DNA from 4 places in the Streptomyces sp. NPDC058231 genome. Region 4 is predicted to be linked to each of the others. Evidence: riboswitches for the same ligand, from Rfam matches in the RefSeq annotation. Region 4 holds a riboswitch; each other region holds the start of a gene.
What was found. A riboswitch is a leader RNA that binds a small molecule or an ion and turns the genes downstream of it on or off. The one in region 4 is predicted to bind cyclic di-AMP.
Positions count from the first base shown of each region.

Region 1: it holds a riboswitch for cyclic di-AMP, as region 4 does, so the genes downstream of both, ACFVXE_RS04950 (M23 family metallopeptidase) here and ACFVXE_RS13965 (NlpC/P60 family protein) in region 4, are expected to answer to the same signal.
Region 2: it holds a riboswitch for cyclic di-AMP, as region 4 does, so the genes downstream of both, ACFVXE_RS06495 (transglycosylase family protein) here and ACFVXE_RS13965 (NlpC/P60 family protein) in region 4, are expected to answer to the same signal.
Region 3: it holds a riboswitch for cyclic di-AMP, as region 4 does, so the genes downstream of both, ACFVXE_RS31115 (transglycosylase SLT domain-containing protein) here and ACFVXE_RS13965 (NlpC/P60 family protein) in region 4, are expected to answer to the same signal.

Region 1 is NZ_JBHVWN010000005.1:19,280-22,503, forward strand. It holds gene ACFVXE_RS04945 (aldo/keto reductase) at 1-34, opposite strand, end outside; gene ACFVXE_RS04950 (M23 family metallopeptidase) at 256-1,347, opposite strand; cyclic di-AMP (ydaO/yuaA leader) riboswitch at 1,359-1,511, opposite strand; gene ACFVXE_RS04955 (PP2C family protein-serine/threonine phosphatase) at 1,778-2,926, opposite strand; tRNA gene ACFVXE_RS04960 (tRNA-Met) at 3,098-3,171, opposite strand.
Region 2 is NZ_JBHVWN010000006.1:122,903-126,126, forward strand. It holds gene ACFVXE_RS06490 (transglycosylase family protein) at 1-783, shown strand, start outside; cyclic di-AMP (ydaO/yuaA leader) riboswitch at 1,084-1,255, shown strand; gene ACFVXE_RS06495 (transglycosylase family protein) at 1,259-1,972, shown strand; gene eno (phosphopyruvate hydratase) at 2,276-3,224, shown strand, end outside.
Region 3 is NZ_JBHVWN010000067.1:3,384-6,607, reverse strand. It holds gene ACFVXE_RS31125 (aromatic acid exporter family protein) at 1-18, shown strand, start outside; gene ACFVXE_RS31120 (UBP-type zinc finger domain-containing protein) at 214-573, shown strand; cyclic di-AMP (ydaO/yuaA leader) riboswitch at 1,463-1,648, shown strand; gene ACFVXE_RS31115 (transglycosylase SLT domain-containing protein) at 1,653-2,402, shown strand; gene ACFVXE_RS31110 (MFS transporter) at 2,544-3,224, opposite strand, start outside.
Region 4 is NZ_JBHVWN010000015.1:116,936-120,159, reverse strand. It holds gene pcrA (DNA helicase PcrA) at 1-1,628, opposite strand, end outside; cyclic di-AMP (ydaO/yuaA leader) riboswitch at 1,886-2,051, shown strand; gene ACFVXE_RS13965 (NlpC/P60 family protein) at 2,050-3,171, shown strand.

The DNA of each region.
Region 1 (3,224 bases), on a different contig from region 4:
GGTCGGAAGAGCCGAGCTTACGAAGAGAAGTCATGTGTGGAAGAACGCATTCCGCCCGGTCCGGTATTCCGTGCATGACACACGCGCAAGCCCGGTGCGGGCACTTTGCGCCTCACCCGTGAAGCAGGCCGGCAGCCCTGACGTCGGGGGGGAGCGTCAGGGCTGCCGGGGTTCGGGGGCGGCCGGAGGAACCGGCTCGCGCGGGGCCGGCGGAGGGACCGGCCTGGTGCGGGCGGCAGGCCGGACCCGTCGGGGTCAGACCGTGAGGCCCTTGTCGCGCAGCCAGGTCATCGGGTCGATGCCCGTGCCGTCCGGGGTGTGGACCTCCAGATGGAGGTGAGGGCCCGTCACATTGCCGGTGGCGCCGACACGTCCGATGGTCTCGCCGGTGGTGACCTTCTGGCCGACGGTGACGTCGATCGACGACTGGTGGCAGAACCACAGCTCCGTACCGTCTTCGAGCTCCAGGACCGTCCGGTAGCCGTACGAGCCGGACCAGCCCGCCGACTTGATGGTGCCGGTGTGGATCGCCTTGATCGGGGTGCCGGTCGGCGCCGCGAAGTCGAGGCCGGTGTGGTAGCCGGAGGACCACATCGAACCGGCTTCGCCGAAGGTCGAGGTGATCGTGTACGAGGAGGTGGGAATGGCGTAGCTCGCGGCGAGCTTGGCGAGCCGCGCCGCCTCCGCCTTCGCCTTGGCCTCTTCCTCAGCCTTCTTCTTCTCGGCGGCGACCTTGGCCTCGGCGGCGTCCTGCTTCTTCTTCGCCTCGGCGGCGGCCTGCTCCGCGGCGGCCTTCTCCTCGGCCTCCTTGGCCTCCGAGTCGGCGGCGTTCTGCTGCTGTTCGGCCTGCTGCAGGATGCGGGCGCGGAGCGCCTCGCCGGCGTCGGTGGCGCCCTGCTCGGCCTCGGCGGTGGTGATGCCGGCGCTGGTGAGCGGGGCGACTGCCGCCCTGGCATCGGCCTGGTCGGCGGACTCCTCGGAGAAGAACGCGCTCACTCCGGGCAGGGACTTGGCGTCGGGAAGGTTGTCCGCGATGGAATCGGGCAGAGATATGGAGACCGGCGGCTTGCTCTGCGCGGTGGCCATGCCACCTGCGCCGACGGCCGCGATGACGCCGACTCCGAGCACCGTGGAGCTGCGGGCGAGCCCGTTGCGCTGCTTGGCGACGCGGTGCCTGCCGCGTACGGGGCGGACGGAGTCCTCGGTGGGATTCCATTCCTCCCAGGCCCGGTCGGTCTCGCCGAAACCTTCGGTGCCGAAGTCGGCGACCGTCTCGGTTCTGTACTCGGTGGTGAAGTCGGAGCCGAACCGGGAGGGGGCTTCGGGGGCAGGCTTGTTGGACGCCACGGGGGCGCACTCCTTTCCTTCCTTCTCGCCTACCGGGTTAGCTGACGGGTTCGGAGCAGGAAGGTCTCCTACGGATACCTCCGCCTCTCACGAGACACAGGTGTCCGATTCACCCCATGTAGGTGGTTCCCCGGTTCCCTTGCGGAATTCGGCGCTCGCACGCGGCGCCGCCACTGACGACGGCTGGGACAACCGCACTGCGTTATCGAACGTTAATAGACACAGGGGCTGGATTCCAAGCCGTTCCCACTGATCGTTCACAACCTTGGCCTGGACTTTACGGGGCACAACCGGGCGGAATCGGGCGAGTTGATCGAGCCTCGGCCAATACCGGTTTCCTGACGTTGCGTCAAATGTTATGCGGAGCGGCGCCCTTCGACTACGCACGGTGGCATCACCCCCACGCCCTCACCACCGGCGCGTGCGACGCCTATCCACGACCCACGATCTTCACGGTCCTGCGCCGTTCCGGCTGGCCCTGCACGGGCCGGACGACCGCGAGCAGCGCCACGTCATCGGTGGAACGGCCGCCGGTGTGCAGCCGTACGTCGTCGGAGATCGCGGACAGCAGCTCCTCGGGCCCGGGGAAGAGCCGGCCGCGCAGCCGGGCGGCCGGATCGTAGAAGACCCCCTGCGCGTTCCGCGCCTCGGAGAGGCCGTCGGTGTACAGGAGCAGCGTCGTCCCGTCGGTCAGAGTCCAGACGTCGGTCACGTCCGGCCAGGTGCCCAGGCCCATGCCGAGCGGCAGCGCGGGCACGCTCGGCGCCAGCACCTCCAGCTGCCCGTCGGCATGGAGCAGCAGCGGCTCGGGGTGCCCGCGGTTGACGATCCGCACCTGCTTCGCATCGGTCGCGATCTCGGCCAGCACGGCGGTGACGAACCCCTCGACGGGGTCCATCCCGCCACGCCGCTCCGCCTCCCGCGCCAGCGCCCGCTCCAGCCGCTGCGCCACGCACTCCAGCGTTCCCTCCTGCTCGGCGGCCTCCCGGAACGCGCCGATGATGACTGCGACCGCCGCGACCGCTTCGAGACCCTTGCCCCGGACGTCCCCGACCACCAGCCGCACCCCGTGCGGGGTGTCCGTGACGGCGAACAGGTCGCCGCCGACGAATTCGTCCGCCTGCGCCGCCTCGTACCGCGCCGCGACCTGTAGTCCACCGATCCGGGCGGCCGGCGCGGGCAGCACGGCCCGCATGGCGGTCTCCGCGATGACCCGCGCCGAAGCCAGCTGCTCGTTGCTGCGCCGTACGACTCCGTTGATGAAGACGGCGAGGACCGCGACGGTGAGCACGGTGACGACCTCGATGGACGGCACGACATGCGGCAGCGTGCCGTTGTGCAGTCGCAGGGCGAGGATCGCGATCAGCGAGGCGGCGCCGATACGGATGGTGCTCTTCAGCGTGAAGAACGGTGCCGCGATCAGCGGGGCCGCCACGAACAGCGGCACGGCGGTGAACGGCGCCGGAGTGAAGAAGTCGAACACGAATCCGACGACGAGCATCGTCGTGGGCAGCGCACGGACCAGCCACCGGGAACGGGAGCCGCCCCATCCCCAGCCTCCGCGCAGCTTCTCCGCCATCCCCACCTGTGGTCTCCTGCCCGGTACGCGCCTGGCTGCGGACGGCGCCGCGTCCCACCTCCCAGGCTTGCCGGATCGGCGCACCACGGCGACTCCGCATCGGCCGAAGGAGGGACGGAAAACACGAATCAGGCCCGGCACGCTCAATGCATGCCGGGCCTGATTCTTCAGTAGCGGGGACAGGATTTGAACCTGCGACCTCTGGGTTATGAGCCCAGCGAGCTACCGAGCTGCTCCACCCCGCGTCGGTAAACACAACTCTACGCCATCCGGGACGGACCGTTTACCAATCAGGGAA
Region 2 (3,224 bases), on a different contig from region 4:
GAGTGCGAGAGCGGCGGCATGTGGAGTGCCGACCTCGGCAACGGTTTCTACGGTGGCCTCCAGTTCTCGCAGGACACCTGGACGTCGTACGGCGGCGAGTCGTACGCACCGCGCGCGGACCTCGCGAGCCGCTCGCAGCAGATAGCGATCGCCGAGAAGGTGCTGGACGACAAGGGGCCGAAGGCCTGGCCCAGTTGTGCGGTGATCTCCGGGCTGACCGAGGACGGGTCGCTGCCGGGCGTCGACCCGGGCATCACGCCGTCGGCGGACCCGACGGAGAGCGCGGACGCGTCGTCGCCGTCCGCCGAGGAGTCCGGTACGTCCTCGCAGAAGGCGTCGGCCAAGAAGAAGGCCGGCTCGGCCACCGCGACCCCGTCCAGTAAGTCCGCTTCGTCCGACTCATCCGATTCGGCGCAGTCTTCCGGCTCGTCCGGCTCCGGCTCTTCCGATTCCTCCGGCTCCTCCGGTTCCTCCGGCGGCGAGGTGGGCGGTAAGCACCGCGGCGCACCGGCCTCCGAGGCGGGCCGGGGAGCGGACGGGTCCGGCGAGCGCGAGTCGGGTCGGCACGCCTCCCGTGGGGGCAGTGAGGCGCGCGACTCCGGCGCTGTGGTCGACGGCGAGTACACCGTCCGGCCCGGCGACAACCTCTGGGCGATTGCTGACGCACAGAAGGTGCCCGGTGGATGGCCCGCGCTCTACGAGGCGAACAAGGGTGCTGTCGGCGACGATCCGGACCTCATCCTCCCTGGCCAGAGCCTTGACCTCGATCTGAATGCGAAGTGAGAGCAGTCTGATCAACTGCTAAAAACACCCCAAAAACCGGGGTAGTTAGGGGACCTATGTCCACTTATGCGTAAGTGAGACATGGGTCTCTTTGCGTCAACTGGCGTGTCGCGTCTGCCGGGTCTGTCCGCATCGCCCCCCACCTGCGAAAACGACATTCGATCAGATGCGCGTAAGGGCTGATTGTCCGTTATGTCCATCTTTGAATGTGAGGGTTGCGTATGTTTACGGTCGGAACCGCTCGCACCGCGGGCCCCGTCGATCGTCACGCCGAATCCTGCCGTCGGTCGAAGGGAACAGACGCGTAAAGCGCCGTAGGCAGGAGCGGGGGACCCAGGTAAGCCGCCGGGTCCGATGGTCGGAAGACCGTCAGGGCCGGCTTGGGGTGAAGTCGCGCGCTAGGACGCGCGACCGGGCAACTCACTTGGCCCGAACCCGACAGCTCACCTCGTAGGCGTCGGTGAGGAGACCTTTCATGCTGCTCAACAGCAAGGCCAAGCACCGCCGCCCGTCCAAGGCCGTCCGTGTCGCCACGCTCGCCGGCGTCGCCGGTGCCGCCATCGCCGTTCCGCTGATGGGCGCGACCGGCGCATCCGCCGCCTCCGTCGCCACGTGGGACGCCGTCGCCCAGTGCGAGTCCGGTGGCAACTGGTCCATCAACACCGGCAACGGCTACTACGGCGGTCTGCAGTTCTCGCAGTCCAGCTGGGCCGCCGCCGGTGGTACGCAGTACGCGGCGCGGGCCGACCTCGCCACCAAGGCGCAGCAGATCGCCACCGCCGAGAAGCTCCTCGACATGCAGGGTCCGGGTGCCTGGTCCTGCGCCGGTGCCGGCGGCCTGACCGACGACGGTGTCGACCCGGGCGTCGACACCGGCTCCACCGCGCAGCAGAGCGCCCCGGCGCAGGAGTCGAAGCCTGCCGAGCACGCCGAGGCCCCCGCCGCCTCCCGCTCGGACCGCGGCACCGCCCCCGAGGCGGAGGCCAAGAAGACCGTCACCACGCCGACCGGCGAGAAGGTCGCCAAGGGTGACGGCGAGTACAAGGTGAAGTCCGGCGACTCGCTCAGCCGGATCGCCGCGCAGCACGGCGTGAAGGGCGGCTGGAAGCAGCTGTTCAAGCTGAACAAGGACATCGTCAAGGACGCCGACCTGATCTTCCCGGGTCAGCAGCTCCACCTGACGAAGTAGGACGTAGCGGTACGGGCGTTCCGCGACGGCGTGCGCCCGCGGTGCTCTCCTCCCCGAGCACCCCGACCCGGCGCGGATTCCCCCGTACGCGCCGGGTCGGGGTTTACGTGTTCACCGTTCAATGCTTGTAGTTACCAGTCAGTAGATTTCTGGAACTCTGCCCCGCTATGGGTGCCCTTGGGTCCTTTTTCGTCCCAGGAGGCGGGCGGGCGGCGGGCCCGGGCGGCCCAGCCGGTTAGGCTCTTGTCGCAAGGCCAAAGTGACCCTGCACAACCAGCGTCATATCCCAGAAGGAGATGCCTCGTGCCGTCCATCGACGTCGTCGTAGCCCGGGAAATCCTCGACTCCCGCGGAAACCCCACGGTCGAGGTCGAGGTTGGCCTCGACGACGGCAGCACGGGCCGTGCTGCCGTCCCGTCCGGCGCCTCCACCGGTGCGTTCGAGGCCATTGAGCTTCGCGACGGTGACCCCAACCGCTACCAGGGCAAGGGCGTCGAGAAGGCCGTCCTCGCCGTGATCGAGCAGATCGGCCCGGAGCTCGTCGGTTACGACGCGACCGAGCAGCGGCTGATCGACCAGGCCATGTTCGACCTGGACGCCACCGAGAACAAGGGCTCGCTCGGCGCCAACGCCATCCTCGGCGTCTCGCTGGCCGTCGCGCACGCCGCCTCCGAGGCATCGGACCTGCCGCTGTTCCGCTACCTCGGTGGCCCGAACGCGCACCTGCTGCCCGTCCCGATGATGAACATCCTCAACGGTGGGTCGCACGCCGACTCCAACGTGGACATCCAGGAGTTCATGATCGCCCCGATCGGCGCGGAGTCCTTCTCCGAGGCCCTGCGCTGGGGCGCGGAGGTCTACCACACGCTGAAGAAGGTCCTGAAGACCAAGGGCCTGTCGACCGGTCTCGGCGACGAGGGCGGCTTCGCGCCGAACCTGGAGTCGAACCGCGCCGCCCTGGACCTCATCGTCGAGGCCATCAAGGAAGCCGGCTACGTCCCGGGCAAGGACATCGCGCTCGCGCTCGACGTCGCCGCGTCCGAGTTCTACAAGGACGGCAAGTACGAGTTCGAGGGCAAGTCCCGCTCGGCCGCCGAGATGACCGAGTACTACGAGGAGCTCGTCTCCGCGTACCCGCTGGTCTCCATCGAGGACCCGCTGTACGAGGACGACTGGGCCGGCTGGAAGGTCATCACCGACAAGCTCGGCGCCAAGGTGCAGATCGTCGGCGACGACCTCTTCGTCACCAACC
Region 3 (3,224 bases), on a different contig from region 4:
GGTTCCCGTCCCGCGTAGCCGATGACCGGTCGAGACCGGCACCGCCCGCCGGACGGGGCGCGCCTCCCTCCGGCCCACGCGGACAGCGACATCGGACGCAGGCGCTCCTATTGGTCCAGCCTTACGATGCAGAAGGGGACGCGGATGGCCTCGGCGCATCGAGCCGGGGTACTTCAGGTCACCTGCTCGCGCCTGATCACGGAGGCAAGTCACATGACATCTGACCAGATCCCAGGCATCGATCTCGGCGCGGTCCCCAGTGGTGCGGGATGTGCGGACTGCTTGGCGGGCGACGGACCTGGATGGTGGTTTCATCTGCGGCGCTGTGTCGCGTGCGGACACATCGGATGTTGCGACTCCTCACCCGCGCAGCACTGCACGAAGCACGCACGCGAGGCGGGACACCCCTTCCTGGCCAGCTTCGAACCGGGGGAGAGCTGGGTGTGGAACATCGAGACCGAGAAGTATTACGAGACACCGGAGCTGCTCCCGCCCACCTCGCATCCGGCTTCGCAGCCGGTCCCGGGCCCCCAGGGTGCGGTGCCCGCGGACTGGGAGGAGCAGCTGCACTGACGTGCGGGCATGCGATGAGGGCGCATTCGGCGACCTGACGGCGTGTGGGCATCCTCGGCCCGACGCGTGACGGCTGCGAACGGGCGTGTTCAGCAGGTTGTCCGGTCCGGAGCACGCACTCACCGGCCGGGACCGCGCCGTACGAGGGGGCGTGGTCGACGGGGTGCCGGAATCGTGCACCGGACCGACGGTCCCTGCGCACCGCGCGGTGAATTCCTCCGGCAGGCGCGTGACTTGACTGACGAGCTGCGGATTCCGGTCGGTCTGTTCGGAGTCGTACGCCGTTTGCTCGCACCCTCGCTGGAGGGCCGGCCGGCCTCGGGTCGATGAAATGACCCGGGTGGGTCGATGGCCGCCCGGAAGCCCGGCGCGCCGCCTCACCGAACGCCGGGGGTCTGTCGCTCGGACCTCGGGGCGGGGTCGTGCTGCACGGCTGTCAGCCGTACGGGGGAGGAGACCGCATGGGCCCGCAAGGGCCGCATGCCCACCCCGGCCTTCTTCGGACAGGCGCGCACCGGAGCGCAGACAGTCGTCGTGGCGGGTCGGCGTCGCCACGGCCGGGCAGGACCCGAAGTCAGAATACGGACAAAAGTAACTAAAAGGATGATTGATTAATTTCGCCCTCTTTATTTATAAAGGGGGCTTTTGCATGGAATATGCGCCCGGCGGCGACGGGATGAATCGCCCTTTTCGGGCAGAGTGGCGAGAGTCACGTTCGAGCTGCGAGGAGTCGTGGCGCCCCGCTCGGTTCCCTTCTGCGCCAAGAAATTTGGCTGCGCGCCCGGGGCTGAACCGCCGGTATTTCCGTTACTCGATCTTGAAAATGAATCGCGAAGCGGGAATTCAGGTCTTGTTCTATTCCGAGTTTCTCGCTTACGGTCGCCGCAATCCGGATGGAACGCCGAATCCTGCCGCCGTCCGGGGACCCGACCTCATTCCCATACGGCAGGAACGGGGAACCCAGGCAAGCCGCCGCTCCGGAATCCGGAGCGGATAGGGGTGAAGTCGCACTCATGCGGCCAGACATCTCCAGTCTGAACCCGACAGCTCACCTCGTAGGCGACGGAGAGGAAAACGCCATGCCTGCAAAGGGTAAGCACCGTCGTTTCAAGTCCAGTTCACTGAGGAACGGATTCATCGCCGTGAGCACGGGCGGAGCCGTCCTCGTGCTTCCGCTGATCGGTGCGACCGCTGCGTCGGCCACGCCGGCGCGGGCCGTCGCCGTGCAAAGGGCTGCGGTGCCGACTGCCGTTTCCGTCAAGGAAATTGCTGCGCCGAAGGCCGAGCCGACCGTCTATTCCGTGGTCGCGGGTGACACCCTTTACAAGATCGCCCAGGCGTATTCCGTGAGTGGCGGCTGGCAGCAGCTGTACAACGACAATCGAGCAGCGGTCGGAGAGAATCCGAGCCTCATTCCGGTGGGCCTGAAACTGACCGTCGGTGCCAAGAGCGGGTCCACGGCGACCGGCACCAAGCCCCCCGTCACCGTTGTGAAGCCCGTGACGTACACGAACGACCTCGACGGCTGGATCAAGGAGTCGCTCGCCGTCATGGCTCAGCACGGCATACCCGGCAGCTACGACGGCATCCACCGCAACATCATGCGCGAGTCCTCGGGCAACCCGCGGGCCATCAACAACTGGGACTCGAACGCCGCCGCCGGAACGCCGTCGAAGGGTCTGTTGCAGATCATCGATCCGACGTTCCAGGCCTACCACGTCCCGGGTACCTCGATGGACAGTTACGACCCGGTCGCCAACATCACCGCGGCGTGCAACTACGCCGCCGCCAAGTACGGCTCGATCGACAACGTGTTCGGGGCCTACTGACGCCGAGCGGCGTCGGTCGCGCTCGACGAACGGGCGGTGAAGGACTGTGTCCTTCACCGCCCGTTGCGTGTCACCGCTCCTTCACCTCGGGAGGAGTGTCCGCGGGACGGCTGCCGGCCGACTCGGGGTCTCTCCGGTCGGTCATGCCGGTTCGGCCTCCAGGCGACCGGGAGCGCCGCGTGGTGACCGGAGCACACCGGCTGTGCACGCGGCCACGACGCAGAACGCGAGGGGCAGCAGAAACGTCAGGTTGAGCGGAACGAAGTGGGTCAGCGGCCCGATCGCGGCGGGTCCGGCCAGCATGCCCAGGTAGCCCAGCCCGGCGACGCGCGAGACATTCGTCCCGGCGGCGTTCCGATCGGCGTGACCCGCGGCGCTGAACAGTTGGGGGACACAACCGGACAGTCCGGCCCCGAACACGGCCCAGCCGAGCAGTGCCGGAAGTGCCGAGGTGGAGAACGTGGCGGTGGTCAGGCCGATCGCCGCCACGGCCGCCCCGTACCGGAGGATGGCCACCGGTCCGAAGCGCATCGCCACCCGGTCGGCGAGCAGCCGGCCCGCGGTCATGGCGGTGGAGAAGGCGCCGTAGGCGAGAGCGGCAGTGGCGGCGGGCGCATCCAGGACGTCCCGCAGGTGCAGCGTGCTCCAGTCGTTGGCCACCCCTTCGCAGAGCATCAGCATGAACGCGAGGGTGGCCAGGACCAGGATCCGCCGGGAGGTGCCCCGCGCCGGTCGGGCGGCGCCGACTGCGGCAGCCTCCGAAGCGGGAGCGGCGGTGGCCTGCACGCGCGGCAGCAGTCCACGTGAGGCGAGGGCGGCGAC
Region 4 (3,224 bases):
CCGGATTCGACGATCGTGCGCAGCTCCTCCATCAGCGTGTTGAACCGCTTGACGGCGTTGGCCGAGCGGGCTGCCATGCCGTACGCCTCGTCGACCCGACGGAGCGCCTGCGGGAACGTGATCTTCTCGCGCATCGACAGGGCGTCGATCATCGCCTCGGCGCGGTCGCCGATGCCGCGCTTGGGCACGTTCAGGATGCGGCGCAGCGGGACGGTGTCCTCGGGGTTGGCGAGCACCCGGAGGTAGGCCAGGATGTCGCGGACCTCCTTGCGCTCGTAGAAGCGCACACCGCCGACGACCTTGTAGGGCAGGCCGACGCGGATGAAGATCTCTTCGAAGACACGGGACTGCGCGTTCGTGCGGTAGAAGATCGCGACGTCGCCCGCCCTGGCGTCACCCGCGTCGGTCAGCCGGTCGATCTCGTCGGCGACGAACTGCGCCTCGTCGTGCTCGGTGTCCGCCACATAACCGGTGATCCGGGCACCCTCGCCCGCGTTGGTCCAGAGGTTCTTGGGGCGGCGGCTCTCGTTGCGTTCGATGACCGCGTTGGCCGCGGAGAGGATCGTCTGCGTGGAGCGGTAGTTCTGCTCCAGCAGGATCGTCTTCGCGTCCGGGTAGTCCTCCTCGAACTGGAGGATGTTGCGGATCGTCGCGCCGCGGAAGGCGTAGATCGACTGGTCGGCGTCGCCCACGACGCACAGCTCGGCGGGGGCGTCCGCCGGGCCGGCCGGGCCCACCAGCTCCCGTACGAGCGTGTACTGCGCGTGGTTGGTGTCCTGGTACTCGTCGACCAGGACGTGCCGGAAGCGGCGGCGGTAGTGCTCGGCGACATCGGGGAACGCCTGGAGCAGATGGACCGTCGTCATGATGATGTCGTCGAAGTCCAGCGCGTTGGCCTCGCGCAGTCTGGCCTGGTACATCGCGTACGCCTGGGCGAGGGTCTTCTCGAAGCCGTCGGCGGCCTGGCCGGCGAAGGTCTCCTCGTCGATCAGCTCGTTCTTCAGGTTCGAGACCTTGGCCGTGAACGACTTCGGCGGGAACCGCTTCGGGTCGAGGTCCAGATCGCGGCAGACCAGGGCCATCAGCCGCTTGGAGTCGGCGGCGTCGTAGATCGAGAACGACGAGGTGAAGCCGAGCCGCTTCGACTCACGGCGCAGGATCCGCACGCACGCGCTGTGGAACGTCATGACCCACATGGCGTTGGCGCGCGGTCCGACGAGCTGCTCGACGCGCTCCTTCATCTCGCCCGCGGCCTTGTTGGTGAAGGTGATCGCCAGGATCTGGCCGGGGTGCACCCCGCGCTCGGCCAGCAGGTGGGCGATGCGGTGGGTGAGCACCCGGGTCTTCCCGGAACCGGCCCCGGCGACGATGAGCAGCGGTGAGCCGGCGTGCACGACGGCGGCGCGCTGCTCGGTGTTCAGCCCGTCGAGCAGCGCGGCGGCGTCGACGACCGGACGGTGGGCGCCGTCCCGGTAGTACCCGTCCCGCGGCGGCGGAGGTGCGTCGAAGACGCCCGCGAAGAGATCCTCCGGCACCGCTTCGGGTGCGGAGTCCTCGGGGGGCGGCGGGGGCTCTTCCTCCGAGTGCTGGAGGCCGGCCAGGAAACTGTCGTCAAAGAGGCTGCTCATCGCCTCACGAGTCTAGGGCGCCGCACCGACACTCCGCGGCCGCATGGGAAACCGCGGACGGAAGACGCGCACGTACGGAGAGCGCGTGACCGCACCGGGTGAGAAAACCGGGGCGCGGACCGGCCGCGCCGCGTCCGCTCCGCCAAGGTCACGAAAATGTATCGGGCATATCGAACATCAACCTTCACAGCAGCACCACGGTTGGCTAGCGTGCTCGATCGGGCGGCCCGTACCCCCTTGAGGCGATCCACGCCGAGCGGGCCCCCACGCCGAATCCGGACCGCCCTCGCGGGAGTTCGGAACCGGGGACCCACACGCATCACCGGGGTGAATCGGTCCGCGTCCTCCACCGGGACCGTAGGGCAGCCTTCCGTTCCGCCCGAACCCGACAGCTAACCCGGTAGGCGGTCCACGGAAGGAGATGCCGGTTTTGGCATCGCATCGCAAACCGCGCAGCCGGGTACGCACCACCACCCCCGCCGTCGGGCTCACCACGGCCGCGCTGGCAGGTGTGACCCTGCTGTCCACCCAGAGCGCGCTGGCCGCCCCGGCCGCTCCCAGGCCCAGCATCGAGGACGTACAGAAGAAGGTCGACGACCTCTACCGGCAGGCGGGCACCGCGACCCAGCAGTACAACAAGGCGAAGGAGGCCTCCGCCACGCAGCGCGTCAAGGTCGACGCCCTGCTGGAGGACGTGGCCGAACGCGCCGACCGGCTGAACGAGGCGCGCAGGACGCTCGGCAGTTACGCGGCAGCGCAGTACCGCACCGGCTCCATCGCACCGATCGCGACCTTCTTCCTGGCCGACGACCCGCAGTCGTACTTCGACCAGGACCAGCTGATGGCACGGATGACCGCCCGGCAGCAGAAGGCGGTCACCGACTTCGGCACCCAGCAGGCAGCGGCCTCGGGGAAGCGCGCCGAGGCGGTGAAGAGCCTGGAGACGCTCACCGAGTCCCAGGACACGCTGCGCACCAGCAAGCAGGACGTCCAGCGGAAACTGGGCGAGGCCCGCACGCTGCTGACGAAGCTGACCGCCGAGGAGAAGGCGCGGCTCGCGGCGCTGGAGCGCAAGAAGGAGGCGGAGGCCAGGCGCAAGGCCGCGGAGCTGGCCCGGCAGCAGGCCGCCGCGAAGGCCGAGGCGCCGACGGAGGCCGCCGGAGGCGCCGGGACCGGTTCCGGCAGCAGCGCCACCACGAAGGCCGAGAAGGTCCTCGCCTTCGCGCGCGCCCAGATCGGCAAGCCTTACGTCTGGGGCGCGACCGGCCCGTCCTCGTACGACTGCTCCGGGCTGACCCAGGCCGCCTGGAAGGCGGCGGGCGTCGACATCCCCCGGACCACCTGGGACCAGGTGGAGATCGGTACCCGGATAGCGACGGCGGATCTGCGCCCGGGCGACCTCGTCTTCTTCTACGACGACATCAGCCATGTGGGGATCTACAAGGGCGACGGGATGATGATCCACGCCCCGAAGCCGGGAGCCAACGTCCGCGAGGAGTCCATCTACTACATGCCGATCTATGGCAGCGTGCGCCCGGCCTAGGGCGTGTCCGCCCACGGAACGCGTGAGCTCCTGCCGGATCGGGCAGGAGCTCA